Chelatococcus sp. HY11: one gene and its partner. Each later gene encodes a partner of the first gene's protein in a complex. Links are inferred from orthologs where the notes say so. Each region holds a gene or a part of one and is shown on either strand. Other genes may lie near its edges. The genes, in order: KIO74_RS03125 and dnaN.

Region 1 (4,415 bases):
ATGGGCTTCGAGAGATACGCCTCGCACCCTCCCTCCCTGATCCGCTCCTCGTCACCCTTCATGGCGAAGGCTGTCACCGCGATGACGGGAATCGATTTCAGGTCGTCGTCCGCCTTCAGCCAGCGTGTCACTTCCAGCCCGGAAACCTCGGGCAACTGGATATCCATGATGATGAGATCAGGGTGGTCGCTCCGGGCAAGCTCCATCGCCTCGATCCCGTTCGAGGTCTTGAGCGTTGCATAACCATGCGCTTCCAGAAGGTCGCTGAAGAGCTTCATATTGAGCTCATTATCCTCGACGATCAGCACCGTCTTGCGCATCAGCTGTTCCCATCATCTAGAGTAAATCCCACATGTGGGGAGTCCACGCGCGCAAAGCCGTAGGCCGGCATCATTACCATTGACCAGTTGACGAAACGCAAATCCAATTTCATCCCCTGCCACCTTTGGACGACGCTATGGCCCCGCAACGCCCCTCACCGCTTCCAGACCCTGAGGAAATCGCTCTTCAGGCGCTTGGTTTTCTTGCGTCCGACGAGGAAAGACTGGAACGTTTCCTCGGCACAACCGGGCTTGGCCCGGACACGATACGCGAAAGCGCCAGCCAGCCTGGCTTTCTGGCTGCCGTGCTCGACCATCTCGCTGCGGACGAAGCCCTGCTTTTGACCTTCGCGGCCAATCACAGGCTCGATCCAGAGGCCATATCCATCGCACGGCAAAAGCTTGCTGGTCCTGGAGTCCCCCTATGAACACGCCTGGTCAATCGCGCTCCCTGTGCCGCGATTGCCTGACCGATACCGAGACGGCCCGCCAGCCCACCCGCTGTCCCGCATGCGGCAGTCCCCGCCTCCTCACCCATCCCGAACGCGACGCGCTCCACATCGCCCATGTCGATTGCGATGCGTTCTATGCGGCGATTGAAAAACGAGATTCCCCCGAGCTCGCAATAAAACCGATAATCATCGGCGGCGGCAAGCGCGGTGTTGTCTCAACCGCCTGCTACGTGGCGCGAACTTACGGCGTGCGCTCGGCCATGCCCATGTTCAAGGCGCTGAAGCTGTGCCCCGATGCCGTCGTCATCAAGCCGGACATGGCCAAATATGTGCGCGTCGGCCGTCAGATCAGGCAGATGATGCTGGACCTGACGCCGATGGTGGAGCCTCTTTCAATCGATGAGGCCTTCCTCGATCTCGGCGGCACCGAGCGTTTGCACCACGCTAGCCCGGCGGTCATCCTCGCGCGATTCGCGCGGCGTGTGGAAAGCGAAGTCGGCATCACCGTCTCCATTGGCCTCTCGACCAACAAATTCATGGCGAAGATTGCCTCGGACCTCGACAAGCCCCGAGGCTTCGCGATCATCGGCAAACAGGAGGTCGATGGCTTTCTGGCCGACAAGCCGGTCTCGATCATTTTCGGCGTCGGCGCGGTGACAATGGAAAAACTCGAGCGCGCCGGCGTCCGGACGATCCGGGATCTGCGCGCGGCATCCCCGAACAAATTGATGACGCTCCTCGGCAAGGAGGCCGGGCGATTGCAGCGGCTCGCCCATGGCATCGATGACCGAGCCGTCAGCCCGAACCGGGAGGCCAAGGTCGTCTCCGCCGAGACGACGTTCAACGAGGACATCGGCGCACCGGCCGACCTCTTGCCCATCCTCTGGCGACTCTGTGAAAAGCTGTCGGCGCGGCTGAAGGCCGCGGAGCTGGCGGCCGGCTCCGTCACGCTGAAACTGAAGACGGCAGACTTCAAGCTGCGCAGCCGCTCACGCGGCGTCCCCGCCACGCAGCTCGCCAGTCGCCTGTTCGAGACGGGAAAAGACCTGCTCCTGCCCGAATGCGATGGCACGCAATTCCGGCTCATCGGGATCGGCACGGCCGATCTTCACCCCGCCGTCGAAGCCGATCAGGGAGACCTCGCCGATCAGACCGCCAAACGCGATGCCCGCATGGAGCGGGCAGTGGATGATCTGCGCGCCAAGTTCGGCGCTGGCGCCGTGGTCAAGGGCATCGTCTTCGGCAACGGTCGCAAGGCTTGAGCCGGCGACCTATTCGCAGACGGCCGCCTTGAGCAGCTCCAGCTCCTTCAGCTCGCCCTTCAGTGTGAAGTTGTCGTATTTGAGGGTCAGGGAGCGGGCTATGCCGTTCTCATAGAGGTCGAAGCTCAGGACATAGACGGGCAAGGCCTCGCTCCGCGCCGTCGCTTGCTTGAAATAGCTGATCGCGATCGGCCAATGCGCGGCGGTGCCGAACAGGCCGTCGAACCGGCGCTGGCGCTCCGCGGCTGCCTCTTCGTCGCTCGCTCCGGCGTCCCGCTTGGTCAGTTCGTCCTTGTCCGTGGTTGCCTTGCCAGGATCCGGGCTCACCGCGTCAGCCCTTCCGATCACCGCCAGCGTATCATAAAAGCTGCGCCCATCTTCCGAGCCGTCGAAAACACGCGCCTCGACGATAGGCTTGCCTGCCTTTGCGCCAGTGATCAGCGTCCTGAGATGTGCCGCCGGGAACATCGCGTCGCCCAACTTTAACGTCTCGCGGCCGGGCTTGACGAAATTCACGGCGACCGCGCCGTCACGTCGCACCGCCTCGCCATCGACCAGCTTCGGCGGCGCGTTCGCATTGCGCGTCTCCGCCTTGAAACGGAACGAGCCACCGCTTGCGTCCTCGAAGGTCGTCATGCGCATATCGGTGGTCGATGCGCTGCTCTCACCCTCGAGAACGACGACCTGCCGCGAGCGCGACGCATAGCCGTCACAAGCGGTGCCGGTGATCTCGTAGACCACGCGCCCCATCGCCGACTGAATGGAATTGCTGCTGTCGGCGAGTGACAGGTCATAGACGGCCCTGTGCGGCGCGAGCGAAATGCCAGGCGCCACCTCGGCCATGGCGCCCGAGGTCCAGAGCGACGTGAGGGCCATCGCTGTAACGACGACGGGCTTTCTCACCATGATGACCTCCATCGGAATCCAAGGGCGCTTGACCGGTCCACCTAGCACAGCATCAGCCAAGTATCTCGCGGGATCAATGACCAAGCCCCATGATATCCGCCGTTGCGATCCGGACAGCAGTGGGCGACAACGCTCTCAGTCCGCCTTCGGCAGCGAGGGCGGCCGCATTGTCCATGCTTGCAAGACAAGGAACCCCTTCCATGAGCCGCATCGCCTCCAGGCTGGCAGAACTCGGTATCGTCCTTCCGACCCCGGCAGCACCGATTGCCAATTACGTGCCCTTCGTGCTGAGCGGCCAGTTGCTGACGATCTCCGGGCAGCTCTGCCTCGGTGCCGATGGCAAGCTCGCGGACGCCCACAAGGGCAAGCTCGGCGGCGAAATCTCGCTGGAGACAGGCCAGCAGGCCGCCCGTCTCTGCGCCATCAATCTTCTCGCCCAGGCGAACGCAGCTCTCGGTGGCCTCGACCGGATCACCCGTGTCGTGCGGCTCGGCGGCTTCATCAATTCGACACCGACCTATGGCTCCGTACCCGGCGTAATGAACGGCGCGTCGGATCTGATGGTTGAGGTCTTCGGCGACCTCGGCCGCCACGCCCGCAGCACCGTCGGTGTCGCGCAGCTGCCGCTCGACGCCGCCGTCGAGGTGGAAGCTCTCTTCGAGGTTGCCTGATCATGACCGCGCCCGATTGGCTTTGCACGCGACCTATTGCCCATCGCGGGCTGCACAATCGGGTCGACGTGATCGAAAATACCGCCGATGCCGCCGAGGCGGCCATCGTCGGCGGCTTCCCCATCGAATGCGATGTGCAACTGACAGCCGATGGGGAAGCGGTCGTCTACCACGACTTCGTGCTCGACAGGCTGACGCAGGGTCAAGGGCGCCTTGACGCCCTTACGGCCGCCGCGCTCGCGGCCGTCCCCTTCAAGGCGACGGAGAACCGCATTGAACCGCTGTCGGCGTTCCTCGACAGGATCGCCGGCCGCGTGCCGCTCGTCATCGAGGTGAAGAGCCGCTTCGACGGCGATCTCGCGCTCATCCGCCGCACGGCCGCAGTGGTCGACAATCGCTCCGAGCCGCTCGCGGTCATGTCCTTCGACCCCGATCTCATCGCGGCGTTCAAGGACCTCGCGCCAGGCGTGCCGCGCGGGATCGTGGCGGAGAGCCGTTACGACGATAAGGACTGGGGCCATTTGAGTCCGGAAAAGCGGCGGGAGCTCGAGCAATTCCTCCATATCGACCGCTCGCGGCCTGATTTCGTCGCCTGGCGTGTCGGCGACCTCCCGGCGACGGCCACCGTCATGGCGCGCCATTTCGGCATGCCGGTGCTGACCTGGACCGTGCGGACACCCGGGGATCGCGAACAGGCCTCGGCCCACGCCGATCAGATGATATTCGAGGACTTCGTTCCGTAACGAGGAGGTGATTCCCCGGACGCGGAAAGCGCTCTAGGATCTCCCCATGACCGCCAGAACG
Region 2 (7,091 bases), 2.6 Mb from region 1 along the record:
ACCGGGAGCACGAGCCCTGCCCGACGCCCGGCTGCCGTGGCACGATCGCGCGGATGACCCAGGCCGGGCGCTCGACGTTCTTCTGCGCGAGCTGCCAGCGGTGAGAGACCGCCATCACAGGTCCGTCCGTGGGGCTTCCGGCTATTCCGCGTGCCCGGCGTCCGACTTGAAGAAGAATGCAAGACGAGCGTTGACGCTTGAGCCGCGACACCGTATAAGCCGCCCATCAGGATGGGTGGCGTTCGGCGCTGCCCTCTTTCACTGTTAACAACTGCCGATCCCGATCGCTCGCCGCTACTGGTCGCGCGGACAGATCGGGGACGATCAAGAGGTTAGAGATGGCTAATACCGCGTCGGCCAAGAAAGCGGCTCGCAAGATTGCACGCCGCACGGCCGTGAATAAGGCGCGTAAGAGCCGCGTCCGCACCTTCCTCCGCCGTGTTGAGGAAGCCATCGGCAGCGGCGATCAGGCCGCCGCCGCGGTGGCCCTGCGTTCGGCCGAGCCCGAGTTGATGCGCGCCGCTCAGAAGGGCGTCGTGCATAAGAACACCGCGTCGCGCAAGGTCTCTCGCTTGGCGAGCCGCATCAAGGCGCTCAGCGCTTAATCGATACTCTTCGATTGCTTTGAAAAGCCCGGCTTTTGCCGGGCTTTTTTTATTTCCCGCCGCCGAATACGCATTTCGCGCACTACATGCTTGCCTTTTACTCTTGACAAGCGATCCCCGCATCAGGGGCATCTTGCAAACCCAACCGCGCAGATAAAACGCCGTCAGAACAGATCCTTAGCAGGCAAAGGGTGTGAGGGGGGGCGAATCTGTCCATCCGGGTGGGAAGGAGGGCGACCGATCGTGTCGCAAATCGCTTCCCCAGGGTGGCGATTAAGCTTGAGCGGAGCCATTACGAAAACCGAGCATCAACAACAATTTACACTGTTTGCAAGCCAGCCTGCAGCCACCGCGACTCGCCGATAGGTGAGCTTTGGCGCCTCCACAACCGTTTGATGTGTTGCGCCCGCCCAAGCGGGTGTCGTAGTGTTAGCGGACTTGAGGCTTTCGCCTTGAGGCCTTCAGCGGGAAAGTTGGAAGAATTCAACCTCTTTTTCAGGAGGGGGCGGTGTTTTTTGTCTGTTCAACAGCTGTCAGGTCGCTCTATATACAGCCTGCGACCTCTGCTTATCGAGCAGTGTGGAAAGCATCGTTACAGATTATGCCGGTGTTATGCGGCTTCGTTATTCTGTAAAGTTCTCTGTTGCTGCGCACCTGGTCCCGTTGACTCTGCGTAATTTCGAAACAGTCTCCGCACGCCTCTTGTTGCGTACCTTTTTAAGGGCAGGCGCGGCTTAAGGTTTGTTCGTTGGAGATCCAACAGCGGCGCAATCGTCGATTGTGCCGTGGGGATGGTTTGCGCTCAGAGGTCGGGCGTTAAAACAAAAAAAGGAGCTGCGGTCGATGTATAAGGCGAACGAAGGGACGAAACTCGCCGGAGAACGTGGAAGCCCTGAAAAGGGCCCTTTGTCCGGGCAGGGTTTACGGCCTTCGGAGGCCTTATCGGCAACGGCTCGTGGCCCCGGTATCAGTCCGGGCGGCCTTGGTGATCCCCTCAAAGGAAGCGCCAAGGTCGCGAATGGTTTGGGATCGAGTATCTTGGGAAGTGGTGCGTTGGGAAGTGGTGCGTTGGGAATGGGTGGCATGGGAGCAGCGGTGGTGAGCACGAACGCCGTTGGCGATCAGCCGGTATTCGGTGAGCCATGGACACGTGTGCGGCGTCGGCTGCGTGTCGAGCTCGGGGAAGATGTTTTCACGAGCTGGTTCGGGCGTCTTGAGCTGGATGGAGTGACCGAGGGCGTCGCCCGGCTCACCGTTCCGACGCGCTTCCTCAAGAGCTGGATCGAGTCCCATTATGCAGACCGTGTCCTCAACCTGTTCCGCGCCGAATGCGCTGAGGTAACCCGTCTCGCCCTATCCGTTCGCGGCTCGGTGAACCGTGACGCGATCACCCCCGCGCGGCCGGCGGAGCCGCCGGCGCCACGACCGGCAGCCGTGCGGGAGGGATTTGCCGAGACGAGCATCGCGCCGCCTGTTTTCGAGAAGCCGGTTGCAGTGACCGCTACCCAGCGTGGCGAAAGCTCGGATCTCACGGGCAATCCTCTCGACAGCCGCCTGACGTTCGAGTCCTTCATTGTCGGCCGGTCCAACGCGCTTGCCCATGCTGCGGCCGAGCGGGTGGCGCGCGACGACGGCGCGACCCCGCTTTATAATCCGCTTTATCTCCATGCCGGCGTCGGCCTCGGCAAGACGCATTTGATCCAGGCGGTGGCCCACGAGGCCCAGCGCTGCGGGAAGCGGGTCATCTATCTCACAGCCGATCGCTTCATGTATGGCTTCGTCGCCGCCCTGAAGGCCCAGACCGCGCTTGCCTTCAAGGAAAAGCTGCGCGGCATCGACCTTCTCGTCATCGACGACGTGCAGTTCCTGCAGGGCAAATCCATCCAGCAGGAATTCGGCCACACCATCAATGCCCTGCTTGATGCCGGGCGACAGATCGTGGTGGCCGCGGATCGTCCTCCCGCTGACCTTGAGGCCCTCGACGAGCGTGTCTGCTCGCGCCTTGCCGGCGGGCTCGTGGTTGAGATGGCCTCGCTGGACGAGGAGCTGCGCAACCGCATCCTGATGGCCCGGATCGCGGCGGTGCAATCCGTCCATCCGGCGTTCTCGGTGCCGGCGCCGGTCGTTTCCTACGTGGCCCGCGTGATCACCACCAACGGCCGCGACCTCGACGGTGCCGTCAACCGGCTGCTCGCGCATTCCACCCTCTCGGGGTCGGAGATGTCGCTGGAGACAGCCGAGGCAGCCATCCGCGATCTCGTCCGCACCAAGGACCCCAAACGCGTCAAGATCGAGGACATCCAGAAGCTGGTCGCCAGCCGGTACAACGTCTCGCGCGCCGATATCCTGTCCGAGCGTAGGACGGCGGCGGTAGTCAAGCCGCGCCAGATCGCGATGTATCTGTCCAAGATTCTGACCCTGCGCTCCCTGCCGGAAATCGGCCGGCGCTTCGGCGGGCGCGACCACACCACCGTGCTGCATGCGGTGCGGAAGATCGAAAAGGCCGTCGGTGACGACAGCGCATTGAACGAAGAGGTCGAGCTCCTGAAGCGCATGCTGCAGGAGTAAGTCTCCCGGAATGCGGCCCATGCCCATGGGCCGCCGCCCGGAACCGTGGCTTGTTAACAAGTGCCCTTGCGAAAGCGCTGGCGAGACGGCATTGTGCCTGCCCACCCGTTGGGCGGGCCGGTTTCTTTCCAGCCTGTTCTGCACGGGACATTGCGTTAGAGAGAAACGGAACGTTCGATGAAGGTCACCGTCGAACGGGCGACACTTTTGAAGTCGCTCGGTCATGTCCATCGCGTCGTCGAGCGGCGCACAACGATTCCGATCCTGTCCAACGTCCTCCTGAAGGGCGTGGCCGGTCAGCTTAGCCTGAAGGCAACCGATCTCGACCTCGAGGTGACGGAAACCCTGGCCGCCGATGTCGAAGTCGAGGGCGCCACAACGGTCCCGGCCCACGTCATCTACGACATCGTGCGCAAGCTGCCCGACGGCGCGCAGGTCTCGCTGGAAACCACAGGCGACGGAACGCAGATGCTGATGCGCGCCGGACGCTCGCGTTTCAACCTGCAGGCCCTGCCTGAAAGCGATTTTCCCGATCTCGCGGCGGGCGACCTACCGCATCGGTTCAGTCTGCCCGGCATCGAATTGAAGCGCCTTATCGACAAGTCGCAGTTCGCGATCTCGACGGAAGAGACGCGCTACTATCTCAACGGCATCTTCATTCACACGATCGAGGCGGAACCCGGCGCGACCGTGCTGCGCGCTGTGGCGACCGATGGCCATCGCCTCGCACGCGTCGACGTGCCGGCGCCGGCCGGATCCGTCGGCATGCCCGGCGTCATCCTGCCGCGCAAGGCCGTCGCCGAGATCCAGAAGCTGCTCGATGGCCTGGAAGCGGAAATCACCGTCGAGCTGTCGCCAGCCAAGGTGCGGCTGACGATCGGCGCCGTGGTTCTGACGTCGAAGCTGATCGACGGGACTTTCCCGGACTATCAGCGGGTCATCCCGGCCAACAATGACAAGCAGCTCGTCGTGGATCGCGACGTGTTCAGCGCGGCGGTCGATCGTGTATCGACCATTTCATCTGAGCGCGGGCGCGCGGTGAAGCTCGCCCTCAGCGACGGCCGCATGGTTCTTTCGGTCACCAACCCGGACTCAGGCAGCGCGACCGAGGAGCTCGAAGTCGACTATGAGGCAGGAGGTCTCGATATCGGCTTCAACGCGCGCTATCTCCTCGATATCACGAGCCAGCTCGACGGCGACACGGCCCTGTTCAAACTGGCGGACGCCGGTTCGCCGACACTCGTGCAGGATCGCGAGGGGGCAGCGGCTCTCTATGTGCTGATGCCGATGCGGGTCTGACCGCAGGGGCATCGCGCGCAAGGATCGGAACGACCTTGCGTGGGGAACGGCAGCCTGACGGGTCGGGGCGTTTTTCTCAGCCAGATCAGACTGTCAGGCGGCGCGATACCCGCGGCGAAGCGATTGACACATGTGGCTTCTGGCCGGCGACATGTGGACTGAGCGAGGCGGCGGTTCTTGAACGCCGCCAGATGTAGCCAGGCAAACTGTGGGGACGCGACCATTCAGGAGCTCGCGACGGCTCCGCGCGTGAAGCGCCTCATACTTGCGGATTTCCGCAGCTATGCGGACCTCCATCTCGACGTCGGCGAAGCGCCACTGGTGGCGCTCGTCGGCGACAATGGCGCGGGCAAGACCAATCTCATCGAGGCGCTGTCGCTGTTCACGCCCGGGCGTGGGTTACGCAGGGCTGACTTCAGCGAGCTCGCACGCCTTGGCGGACGCGGCGGCTTTGCGGTGTCCGCCACGCTGGCATCAGCTTTTGACGAGATTCGTCTGGGTATCGGCAGTGAACCAACGGCTGACGGCGGCGCGGGCCGCAAATGCCGGGTCGATGGCACGGCGGTGGCGTCCGCTTCAGCCTTCGCGGAGTATGTGCGAGTCGTCTGGCTGACACCGGCTCTCGACGGGCTCTTTTCCGGGGCCGCGGGTGATCGCCGCCGTTTCCTCGATCGCCTCGTTCTGGCCGTCGACGCAGGCCACGGTACACGCGTCAACGCCTTCGAGAAGGCGATGCGCGGCCGCAACCGGCTGCTCGCGGAGGATGCTCCCCACCGGGCGTGGCTCGATGCGGTGGAGCGGGAGGTGGCTGAACTCGGCGTCGCCGTTGCCGCCGCGCGCGCGGAAACGGTGGCGCGGCTCGCCGCGCTGATCGAAGCGACCCGCGATGACGCCTCTCCCTTTCCCTCGGCCGAACTGCGACTGGAAGGCGAAATCGAGGCGATGGTCAACACGACCGCCGCCGTCGAGGTCGAGGATCACTATCGCCGCCTGCTGCGTGACGGCCGGGCGCGCGACAAGGCCGCCGGCCGCACGCTGGCAGGCCCGCAGACCAGCGAACTCGTGGTGCACCATCGCGCGAAGGCGATGCCCGCCGGCCAATGCTCGACCGGCGAGCAGAAGGCGCTGCTGATCGGGCTCGTGCTCGCCCATGCCCGCCTCGTCGCGACCATGAGCGGGATCGCGCCGCTGGTGCTCATGGATGAGGTCGCAGCCCATCTCGATCCACGCCGACGCGCCGCGCTCTACCGGGAATTGGGCGCGCTGGGGTCCCAAGTCTGGATGACTGGCGCCGACCCCGCGCTGTTCGCCGACCTGCCGGACGGCTCAGTACGTTTCCTGGTGGCTTCCGGCGTGGTAACACGTTACGCCGCAACAGAAATTTGACTTTCCGCCCAGCAGCCGCACCTGCGAATCACGCCTTCGCGCCGCGTATCATTTCTGCTATGAGCAGCATCAACGTTTTTGGCTTTCTATGCCCCGATATCGTGAGACGCTGAGACAATGTCCGGCCTTGACCTGATCAGCCTTGCCGTTTTCGCCAGCGTGCTCGCCGCCGCGGGCGCTTCGCCGGGACCGGCGGTCGCGGCGATTCTCGCGCGGGTGCTGGCGCGCGGGGCGACGGGCGTCGCTCCCTTCCTTGCCGGCCTTATTGTCGGAGATGTAGTCTGGCTGGCGGCCGCGGTGCTCGGACTCGCCGTCGTGGCTCAGACATTCCACGAACTCTTCCTCGTCATCCGTTATCTCGGCGCCGCCTATCTGCTCTGGCTGGCGTGGAAGCTCTGGTTCGCGCCGGTTTCGGCCGCGCCGGGGACCTCCGCGCACGCCGGCCCCGGCGAAAGGGGCGCGCGCGCTTTCATCGGCGGCCTGATGCTGACGCTCGGCAACCCTAAGACCATGATGTTCTATCTCGCGCTCTTGCCCAATATCATTAATCTGGCGGATGTTCGTCTTTTGGCCTTCGTCGAACTCGCCGCCGTCATCGTCGCCGTCCTGACCGGCGTGTTCACCGGCTATGTGCTTCTGGCGACACGTGTTCGCCGGCTTTTCACCTCGCCGCGCGCCATGCGCTGGCTTAACCGGGGCAGCGGAACCGTGATGGCCGGCGCGGCCGTTGCGGTCGCAACGCGATAAAGCCGCATTCTCAAGGGAAAAGTGCCCGCGCGGGCGTGAAATCTCACGCCCGAATGATTAGATTTATGCTGTCGAATCAAAGGCTGCGGTGCGATCGCGGCAGTGCTTCCCGATATCGGATTGGACCCATCCATGGCTGAACCCGCCCGCGACGTGAACGAAGAGTCCTATGGCGCCGATTCTATCAAGGTGCTCAAAGGCCTCGATGCCGTCCGCAAGCGCCCAGGCATGTATATCGGCGACACCGATGACGGCTCAGGCCTCCACCACATGGTGTACGAGGTCGTCGACAACGCCATCGACGAGGCGCTCGCGGGCCATGCGACACGGGTCACCGTGACGCTGAATGCCGACGGCTCGGTCACGGTTTCCGACAATGGTCGCGGCATCCCCACCGATATTCATCCCGGCGAGGGCATTTCAGCGGCCGAGGTCATCATGACTCAGCTCCATGCGGGCGGGAAATTCGACCAGAACTCCTACAAG

What was found.
Region 2: the proteins of KIO74_RS03125 (region 1) and dnaN are in contact, whole or in part, in a solved structure (PDB 1OK7), measured with the Escherichia coli proteins. The link is inferred for Chelatococcus sp. HY11 from one-to-one orthologs.

Annotation. Positions count from the first base shown.
Region 1 is NZ_JAHBRX010000001.1:624,501-628,915, reverse strand. What follows is about bases 1-2,889. They hold KIO74_RS03125 (DNA polymerase IV), read left to right. Parts: upstream 1-744; coding sequence 745-2,034; downstream 2,035-2,889. Other genes in these bases: KIO74_RS03120 (EipB family protein), read right to left, coding at 2,044-2,889; KIO74_RS03130 (DUF3572 domain-containing protein), read left to right, coding at 458-748; KIO74_RS03135 (response regulator), read right to left, coding at 1-320. Also shown: more of KIO74_RS03120, read right to left, coding at 2,890-2,940; KIO74_RS03115 (RidA family protein), read left to right, coding at 3,141-3,611; KIO74_RS03110 (glycerophosphodiester phosphodiesterase family protein), read left to right, coding at 3,614-4,354; KIO74_RS03105 (GNAT family N-acetyltransferase), read left to right, coding at 4,401-4,415. UniProt on the Escherichia coli protein: Poorly processive, error-prone DNA polymerase involved in translesion repair and untargeted mutagenesis. Copies undamaged DNA at stalled replication forks, which arise in vivo from mismatched or misaligned primer ends.
Region 2 is NZ_JAHBRX010000001.1:3,248,690-3,255,780, forward strand. The notes cover bases 2,527-5,411. They hold dnaN (DNA polymerase III subunit beta), read left to right. Parts: upstream 2,527-3,350; coding sequence 3,351-4,472; downstream 4,473-5,411. Other genes in these bases: dnaA (chromosomal replication initiator protein DnaA), read left to right, coding at 2,527-3,173; recF (DNA replication/repair protein RecF), read left to right, coding at 4,695-5,411. In the rest of the region: mutM (bifunctional DNA-formamidopyrimidine glycosylase/DNA-(apurinic or apyrimidinic site) lyase), read left to right, coding at 1-104; rpsT (30S ribosomal protein S20), read left to right, coding at 339-605; more of dnaA, read left to right, coding at 1,689-2,526; more of recF, read left to right, coding at 5,412-5,858; KIO74_RS14860 (LysE family translocator), read left to right, coding at 5,976-6,605; gyrB (DNA topoisomerase (ATP-hydrolyzing) subunit B), read left to right, coding at 6,738-7,091. UniProt on the Escherichia coli protein: Confers DNA tethering and processivity to DNA polymerases and other proteins. Acts as a clamp, forming a ring around DNA (a reaction catalyzed by the clamp-loading complex) which diffuses in an ATP-independent manner freely and bidirectionally along dsDNA.